DNA from 3 places in the Enterococcus saigonensis genome. Region 3 is predicted to be linked to each of the others. Evidence: a T-box and tRNA genes for the amino acid it is inferred to sense, from the RefSeq annotation. Region 3 holds a T-box; the other regions hold tRNA genes.
What was found. A T-box is a leader RNA that pairs with one kind of tRNA and senses whether it is charged. The one in region 3 lies ahead of argS (arginine--tRNA ligase), so its partner is inferred to be a tRNA-Arg.

Region 1 (3,288 bases), 120 kb from region 3:
GAGATAATCCACTCTTAGCCAAGCTAGCATTAGACAATTTTTCGAAACACAACCCTAATTTTATTGCTGAAATTCGCTATCAAGATGTTTTAACAAAAGTTTGGTCTATCCCTGAGTTAACAGATTTTTGGGGGATTGGCAATCGTATGAAAAAACGTCTTTATAACTTAGGAATTGATACTGTCAAACAATTAGCCAACAGTGATCCGATTATGCTTGAAAATCACTTTGGAATTCTAGGATTACAACTTTACTACCACACAAATGGTATCGACCGTACTATTATTTCTGAAAAAGGCCCTTCCCCCAAAGAAAAATCATATGGAAACAGTCAAGTTTTACCAAAAGATTATACTACTCAAAAAGAAATTGAAATTGTAGTAAAAGAAATGGCTGAACAAGTTGCTGCGCGCATTCGCCGTCATCATTGTCTAACCCAGTGTATATCTTTATACATCGGTGCCAGTAGTGGCAGTAAAAAAGAAAGCTTTTCTCACCAGATGAAAATTACAGGCACTGATAACACAAAAGAATTGGTTAATTACTGCCTTATAATCTTTCGTAAATATTATACTGGTCAAATTGTTCGTCACGTGGGAATTAGTTACAGTAAATTAATTTTTACAAACGCAAAACAATTGAATTTATTTACCTCCCCAGAAACTCAAATAAATGCGGAACGGTTGGATAAAATTATCGATAAAATTCGAGAAAAATATGGTTTTGCTGCGATCATTCATGCAACTAGTAAATTGGAAGGAGCCCGCAGTCTAGCTCGTAGCCATTTGGTTGGTGGCCACAACGGAGGAGCTGGCGGGTTAGATGGTCTATAAAAAAACCACTTTTTGTAAATGAAACTTACAAAAAGTGGTTTTTTTAGACTTGTTTTTTAGCGGTTAATGGAACGAGCCACGCGGTTAATGGTGTGACGCATCCCACGAATTGCAACTGACATCTCAAAAATATTTTCCGCTGGAGCCATACCACCATAACCAGCATCTCCGATATGTTGTAAATCAACGCCACAAATTTTATTAGTAATTGCCATTTGCCGTAATGTTTCTGGGCGCGCACTTTCTTGACTAGTACCAATGGCAGTCATCGTTAGTAAATCATTTTCTTTTGCCAACTTTACTGCTTCAATTAAATCTTGTTCTAAAAACCCTTGTATTGTTCCGACAGCTGGCAATAATAAGATATCTGCTCCCGCGTTGGCGTAGGCAGTTACAGCCTCTTTTGTCACAACTGGCTCACTTGATCCTGCACTATGCATTTTTCCAGCAATGATTAAACCAGAAAAATGTTTTTTGGCCATGTCAACAGCATCGGCAATGGCATCGTTGGTTACGCCAGTACCTGGATTTCCAGTAAAGCAGATAAAATCTACCCCTAATTTTTCAGCTTCTTGAATTGTTTCAAGCGAGCTTGTTCGTCCTTTAGAAATGACGACTTGCTCACTCATTAAATCCAAATCAGCAGGAATTGGTTCTAAGTTAATGCCAACCGGTCTACCTGTTAATTTTTTTAAAGTTGGAATTGGATTTTCAATTACTGTTTTCTCATCAAAAATCATTTCTGGTGTTAAACCAGGCATCCCAAACACTACCGGACGGAAACAATCAAAACCATTTAACAAAATTAAATCTGCTCCAAATGCTGCTGCTACCTCTGCATTTGTCACATCCATTGCTTGCGGAATTGTTTGTACAACGGTTTCTGTTACAATTACACGACCTTCACTTGCTTTAATTGACTGCTTTAATTCTTGTGCACTCATTTTTTTAACATCACTATAATTTGCACTAATTAATCTTTTTACCATTTGTCTTCCTCTTTCTTTATAGACGACTTGCATCCTTTATCACTTAAGGCTAAAATATAACAGTACTGAAGTTCCCGTAGCTCAGTCGGATAGAGCGGTCGCCTCCTAAGCGACAGGCCGCTGGTTCAATTCCAGTCGGGAACGTTTTGAAGTCCTTTTAGGGCTTCTTTTTTTATTTAAAAGTAATCTCCTAATAAGGGCATCTCTTTTGGTAAGAGCTCTTGTAGCAAAGGAACTAATTCGCTTGTAATAGCTAGTTTTTTTGATAGAAGTAAATCATCTAATTTTACACTACCCAAAAATAGCTGAGTGAAAATTTGTGGTGACACTTTTAAAAAAGGTAAATTACTTTGTTCCACCCGCGTAACATGTCCGTCTGTGGTAACTTCATACCAGCCATTATTAATCGCTAAAAAACTATCCTCTACAATTTCAACAGCAAAGCTATCGGTAATCTTCGTTTGCCAAGGATACGCTTGTAAAAAAGCAGCAACATTCACCACGCGTGCCATCATGTAAGGTAAAATTTCAACTTTTACTTGTGGATCACTCACTTCTAGTATCGCTGTTTTTCCATCAAAAGGTTGCGTCCAAGTAATTGTATTTACCGTCCCGTAATGCGCCTTAATAAAATCGTGTAATGCGACAAAAGCCGGTTGTGTTAAGGCTACCAATTCAATAATTTCCAATTTATTGTTTATAATTTCGTACACAACATAGCCTTCGTGCTGATCATTTTGTACGTATATGCCAAACTTTAAATCTTTATGCAAATCAAACTTGTAACGCAGCCACCATTCTTCTCTTAAGATACCACCTTTTTGACTTTGACAACTTTTTTGATAAATCTCTTTGAGTACACCTTTTGCTTCGCTAAAAGAAACACGTTGGACTCTGCCTTGACATCGCCCACCAAACGGCCATTTTTCTGCTGATGCTTCGTAACGAATTTGTAAAAAGGCCGACTCATACCCATAGCGACGATAAAAAGGATAAGAAAAAGGAGCCAAGTAAGATAAGTGCCTTTTCTCCTTATAACTATCCTGTAGCATTTGACCCATAATCGCGTCAATTCGCCCTTGCTTACGAAACTCTGGATAAGTGGAAACATACCCAATTCCAGTCATTCTCAGTGTTTGATTCCAAAAATTGACTAAAAAAGGAGTCGCCATTACTTGACTTGCCAATACACTATCGGCAAATGAACCATAATTTTGCGATTTTTGCGCTAAATACTCAAAACGCTCTGCCTTTTCTATACTTTTATTTTGAGAAAAAGCATAAGCGGCTAAATCAAACATTTCTTGTTGAAACTCTTTTTGAATTTTTATCATTGTTCCAAATATCCTTTCAAAATAAAAGCTTTATTAACAGGATAATTTTTTCATGCATGAAGAGAATATTTTGATACATTTTTAGAGCTTTTCATAAAATTATAATGATTAAAGATTGGCTTTAGCAAAAAA
Region 2 (3,288 bases), 700 kb from region 3:
GCTTCAATTCAAAAATGCCAAAATCTGTTTCCAAATATTTTCCATTAACGGCTCGGCTAACAGTTGATTCATGAATGTCCAATTCTTCAGCGATGTCTTTTAAGATTAAAGGTTTAATCGGACGATTTTCATTTAAAAAGAATTCTTGTTGGTGAGCAATAATCGCTTGACCCACCCGTAAAATGGTATCACCACGTTGTTGTACCATTTTTTTTAGGGAGTCAAAATCTTGTTTTTTCTCATTTAGATATTTCTGCGTTTCTGCATCAGCTTTTTTTGCCATCTCGTCAAAGTAGCTTTGCTGAAAGTGCATTTCTGGCATACCGCGACGATTACTGGTAATTTTAATTTTCCCAGTATCACTTATTTTGACGGTTAAATCAGGAATAATATAGAGGCCATCGGTGGTGCCAAAACTCGCTCCAGGAGTTGGGGTGAGGGTCTGAATATAATCGAATACTTCTTGTACTTCACTAACCGGAATATTTAAATTTTTGGCTAAGTCAGGCCATTTGCGATTTACCAGCGCTTCGAAATGTTCCTCTAGGATAAGATAAGCTAAATTTGGTGCCGAATCATCTCGTTCGGTTTGTAACATTAGGCATTCTTGGAGATTACGGGCACCTACACCGGCGGGATCGAGTTGTTGAACTAGGGTTAAGGCATCCAAAACCTGTATTTTGGTAGCTTTCATTTTGGTGCTAACTTCATCTAAATCAATGGTTAAAAAGCCGTTTAAATCAACGTATTCTAATAAAAATAAAACGATGTCACGTAAAAAAGTATCACGATAGTTCAAGTGGACTTGATCAATGAGATATTCAAATAAGGAAATGCGATTATCTGGAATTTGACTCAGATAATTTAATTCTTCGCCACTGGAGGAACGTGGTTTAGAGTAGGTTACAGCATAATTGGCTTCAGAAACTTCTATTAATGGATTTTCCATTGCTTGGGTTTCGACAAATTCTGCTAATTCATCAATTGAAAATTGTAAAACCTGAATGGATTGTTGTAATGACTGTGTCATAGCAAGCTTTTGCGATTGTTTTTGCTTTTGTGAAAAACTTTGTTGAAATTTCATGTATTTTCCTCTTGATTTTATTCTAATTATTAGCTAAACTAACATATGTTCGGCGCTCTTAGTGTAGTGGATATCACGTAAGATTCCGGTTCTTGAGACAGGGGTTCGATTCCCTTAGAGCGCGTTATGGCATCTTCTAGCTAGGAAGATGTCTTTTTTTTATAAAATTTTCGTTATAAAGCTACTGGAGTTATTTTAACATTATTTTCTGTGGAATTGAATATTTCTGAAATGATTATTCTTTTTTGTGCTCTAATAAAAAAATGAGAGGAACGTTGAAGCTTTGTGTGATTTATCACTTGCTATTCTAGCAAGCATTAAAACGATTAAAAAAAGTAACTATTTTTTGATGTTTTTTTCTTGTGCTTTTTAGTTGCACAAAGGTTACGAAAATGGTAGTATTAGCTCCGTAAGGTTAAGTAATTTGACTTGCAGTAAATTTTTTTAGGCTTGATGGGTCGAAATAGGTCTAAGGTGGACGTAATGTGTCCATCTGTAAAAAAGGAGAGTAATCATGCTTGATGACTTAAAATTGATTGAAGCAGTTGCTCCTGATATCCTACATGTTTTGCAAGAACGCTACAAAATATTGCGTAACATCTACTGGATGCAGCCTATTGGTCGCCGTAATTTAGCAGATAGTTTAAACATGACTGAACGGGTGCTACGAACTGAAACAGAATTATTGAAGCGATTAGCTTTGATTGATGTTACGAAAAGCGGCATGAGCTTAACTAAAACAGGTGAAAAAGTTTTCACTGATTTAGGAAAAGTCATGGATCAACTTTTTGGGATGCATCAGTTGGAAAAACAATTAGCTAAGCATTTTGGTATTGCGCGCTGTATAATTTCTGCTGGTGATAGTGACCGTCAAGAAAAAGTCGTGAAAAATTTTGGCGAAAGTCTAAATGAATCTTTGGATGTGCTTTTACCTGAAGGCAAGAATATTATTGCGGTAATGGGTGGGACAACTATGGCCCAAGTTGCTGAATGTTTGACCAACCTTGAAAGTAATGAACGACATAACCTTTTTGTACCAGCTAGAGGTGGTATTGGGGAGGCTTTGACTGTACAAGCTAACTCAGTTTCTGCTATGATGGCTATGAGGTCTAATGGGGAACATCGGGCATTATATGTCCCAGAACAATTGAGTTCTGATACGTATCGTTCATTGATGAAAGAGCCCTCAATCCTTGAAGTCTTAAACTTGATAAGCCAAGCCAATTGTGTTATCCATAGTATTGGACGAGCATTGCATATGGCTGCTAGACGTAAGATGAGTGAAAAAGAAATATTGATGTTAAAACAAGCCAACGCAGTCGCGGAATCATTTGGTTATTTCTTTGATGAAGCGGGGAAAGTGGTATATAAAGTGCCACGAATTGGTTTGCAATTAAAGAATTTACAAACAGTGCCACTTATCTTGGCTGTTGCTGGAGGCAAAAGTAAAGCCAAAGCAATCAATGCTTACATGCAAAATGCACCAAAACAAACGTGGCTTCTCACTGATGAAGCTGCTGCTAATGAGATTTTAAAAGGGGAGACCCTTTAAAATAAAAAACCTGATTTTCATAAGGAGGAAATCTTTAATGACAGTTAAAGTAGGTATCAATGGTTTTGGACGTATCGGACGCTTAGCATTCCGTCGTATCCAAGATGTAGAAGGAATCGAAGTAGTTGCAATCAACGACTTAACAGACGCAAAAATGTTAGCTCACTTGTTAAAATATGACACTACTCAAGGACGTTTCAACGGAACAGTTGAAGTAAACGAAGGTTCTTTCACAGTAAACGGTAAAGAAGTAAAAGTTTTATCTAACCGTAACCCTGAAGAATTACCTTGGGGCGACCTAGGCGTAGATATCGTGTTGGAATCAACTGGTTTCTTCACTTCTAAAGAAAAAGCTGAATTACACTTAAAAGGTGGCGCTAAACGCGTAATTATTACAGCTCCTGGTGGAAACGACGTACCAACAATCGTTTACAACGTAAACCATGAAACATTAACTGGTAAAGAATCAGTTATTTCAGGTGCATCTTGTACAACTAACTGTTTAGCTCCTATGGCTAAAACTTTAAATGACAAATTTGGTATTGTTGAAGGCTTAATGACAACTATCCATGCTTACACAGGTGACCAAATGACTCTTGATGGACCACACCCTAAAGGCGACTTCCGTCGTGCTCGTGCTGCTGCTGAAAAC
Region 3 (3,288 bases):
CAGATGGTTCATAATTTGCAGCTGCCTTTAAGATTGTCTCTGGGTATTGTTGAATCAATTTAACAACTTCCCAAGCTGCTTCATCATTCAATTTATAGTTTGCAGCTTCACTTGGTGTGAAATCAGCTTTCGCCAAAATACTCATGGCGCGCGCGTGCGTATATTGTACATATGGCCCTGTCTCACCTTCAAAACGTACAACTTCTTCTAATGTGAAGTCAAACGTATTTAAACGATCATTTTTGAGGTCATGGAAAATAACAGCACCCACACCAACTTGCTTTGCAACTTCATCTTTGTTCTCTAAATCAGGATTTTTCTCAGATATTTGTTCTTTAGCGGATTCAATCGCTTGATTTAATACTTCCTCTAATAGAACAATTTTGCCTTTACGGGTAGATAATTTCTTACCGCCTTGCGTGATTAATCCAAACGCAATATGATGCATATCATCAGACCAATCAAAGCCCATCTCTTTTAAGACTGCTTTCAACTGTTTAAAATGATAACTTTGTTCATTTCCAACAACATAAATGGATTGCGCAAAATCATAAGTGCGTTTGCGGTACAATGCGGCTGCTAAATCACGGGTAATATAAAGTGTGGCACCATCTGACTTGCGAATTAATGCTGGATTTAAATCATAAGTAGATAAGTCAACAATTTCAGCACCACGATCTTCTTTTAATAAATGTTTTTCTTCTAACAATTCAATAATTTCATCCATCTTGTCATTGTAAAAAGCTTCACCATTCAACGAGTCAAACTTTACTTCTAACATGTCATAAATTTTATTGAATTCTTTCATGGATTCATCACGGAACCATTGCCATAAAGAAACAGCTTCTTTATCACCGTCTTCTAGTTTTTTAAACCACGCCCGCGCTTCATCGTCTAATTCAGGTTGTGTTTCAACTACTTCATGGAACTGCACATATAAACGCAGTAATTCATTGATTGGTTCGGACTTAACTGCTTCTTCTGATCCCCATTTTTTGTAAGCAACAATTAATTTACCAAATTGCGTACCCCAATCCCCCAAATGGTTAATTCGGATTGGATTGTAACCAATTTTTTCCATAATAAAGCCAATTGAATTTCCAATGACCGTTGAACGTAAATGGCCCATTGAAATAGGCTTAGCAATATTTGGTGAAGATAAGTCAATTGGTACATTACGATTTTCACCGATATTAGCATCACCATAATGTTCTTTTTCTTTTATTACAGTAGCTAGAACTTTTTCTGAAATAGCGCTCTTGTTCATAAAAAAGTTTAAGTATGGTCCAACTACTTCAATTTTTTCAAAATTCGTCTCATCAATTTTTTCTGCTAGTTCTGGTGCAATTTGTTGTGGCGCTTTTTTATATGCTTTAGCTAGAGCAAAAGCCGGGAAAGCGACATCCCCATGATCCGCAGATTTTGGATTTTCCAGTAATTTTTCAATTTGTTCCATTGTTAGATCATCTTTTAATACATCATAAAGTGCTTTTGCTACGACATCTTTATTGTTCATCTGATATCCTCCTTAGATTAAAATGAGTTAAAAACTCATCAGTTACCTTTATTTTACAATTTAATAATCACCATGGCCACTTAGAGCTTTAGTTATTTTTGATTTTGCCAATAAAAAAAGCCCCTAACGATAATCGTTAGAGACGAGACTTCCCGCGGTACCACTCTTGTTGTTTGAATACTCAAACCAGCTTCTCTATAACGGTAGATTGCCGTCTGCTATAAACAGATTTTCCCAAGTGCGCTTCTTATCCGTCTTCTTGTTTGGCTTACACCATCCCAAACTCGCTTAATTTCCAACAAATAATACTCTCTTGTTCACAAAATCAATTATTAAACTGACACCGATTATAACAAATACTTTTTTTTCTGGCTAGTCTTTTTATCCTCATTTCAAATAAAAAAAGTATTTTCTTTCAATTATTTGTTTTAATTTGTATTTTTACTAGTCATATTTCAAAAAATATCCCCACTGTACCCTAAAGGAGAAAAATGCACAGCAGAGATATTTTTTAACAAATTAATTATTAATCCGCAACCACTATTGTACCATCTTCATTAGCTAATAAGTTTTCAATATTTTCTAACGAGGTAATGATTGCTTTGCCTTCAGGACGCGCTTCAACAAATTCAATACATGCTTGTACTTTAGGCAACATGCTACCAGGAGCAAATTGATCTTCTTTAATATACTGCTTCATTTCTGAAACTGTTACACGTTCTAGTTTCTTTTGGTCTGGTTTTTGATAATTTACATAAACATTATCAACACCTGTCAAAACGATTAAAAGATCTGCTTTAATGATTTCAGCTAGTTTTTCAGATGCAAAATCTTTGTCGATGACAGCTTCGCGACCTTCTAAGCCTTTTTGTGTTTCGACAACTGGAATACCGCCACCACCAACCGAAATTGTAACAACGCCTTGATCGACTAAACTTTCAATGACGCGTGCTTCTTTGATTGAAAGTGGTTTTGGTGAAGCAACAACTTTTCGCCAACCTCGTCCTGCATCTTCTTTAAAAGTAGCATTACCAGTTTGCATTTGTTGTTTGGCTTCTTCTTCAGTAAAGAATGGGCCCACAGGTTTGCTTGGGTTATGAAAAGATGGATCATCTTCTGCCACAATAACTTGTGTCACTAAAGAAACAACATCTTTGTCAATGCCTTTTTCTTTTAAGATAGCACCCATTTCATTTTGCAACCAGTACCCAATTGAACCTTCTGTCATAGCTACACAAGTATCTAAAGGCATAGCTGGTGTTTTTTCAGAATCAGCAGCTGCTTGTTGAATCAATAAATTTCCAACTTGTGGACCGTTACCATGAGAGATGATTAGTTCATCACCTTGTTCAATAAATTGTACTAAATATTTTGCAGTTTCTTTTAATGCATTTTGTTGTGCTTGGGCAGTAGCATCATCAGATAGGATCGCATTCCCGCCTAAAGCAACAACAACTTTTCGCTTTGCCATAATTATCGCTCCTCGTAAGAAATTTTGACAGTTTTTAGAAACACCAAAACAAGCCAGCTCTTTTGACAGGCAAAAGGCTCAAAGAACTGACTCGTCTTAGTTAAAGTAGGTTTTAATTTAATAGCGATTAAGCACGTGGAATGAACAGATTACCTAATGTCGCAGCCATAATAGCTTTGATTGAGTGCATGCGGTTTTCTGCTTGATCAAATTGACGAGCATATTTTGAACGGAATACTTCGTCAGTAACTTCCATTTCAGTAATACCAAATCTTTCTTTCATTTGTTCGCCGTATACAGT

Region 1: it encodes a tRNA-Arg, which carries the amino acid that the T-box ahead of argS (arginine--tRNA ligase) is inferred to sense. The anticodon was not compared.
Region 2: it encodes a tRNA-Arg, which carries the amino acid that the T-box ahead of argS (arginine--tRNA ligase) is inferred to sense. The anticodon was not compared.

What each region holds. Positions count from the first base shown of each region.
Region 1 is NZ_AP022822.1:1,037,839-1,041,126, reverse strand. It holds partial or broken gene EsVE80_RS04870 (Y-family DNA polymerase) at 1-833, shown strand, start outside; gene EsVE80_RS04865 (DUF7916 family protein) at 890-1,822, opposite strand; tRNA gene EsVE80_RS04860 (tRNA-Arg) at 1,893-1,966, shown strand; gene EsVE80_RS04855 (GNAT family N-acetyltransferase) at 1,999-3,156, opposite strand.
Region 2 is NZ_AP022822.1:1,861,356-1,864,643, reverse strand. It holds gene rpoN (RNA polymerase factor sigma-54) at 1-1,084, opposite strand, end outside; tRNA gene EsVE80_RS08855 (tRNA-Arg) at 1,137-1,208, shown strand; gene EsVE80_RS08850 (sugar-binding transcriptional regulator) at 1,599-2,636, shown strand; gene gap (type I glyceraldehyde-3-phosphate dehydrogenase) at 2,674-3,288, shown strand, end outside.
Region 3 is NZ_AP022822.1:1,159,680-1,162,967, reverse strand. It holds gene argS (arginine--tRNA ligase) at 1-1,516, opposite strand, end outside; T-box leader at 1,652-1,846, opposite strand; gene arcC (carbamate kinase) at 2,043-2,987, opposite strand; gene argF (ornithine carbamoyltransferase) at 3,115-3,288, opposite strand, start outside.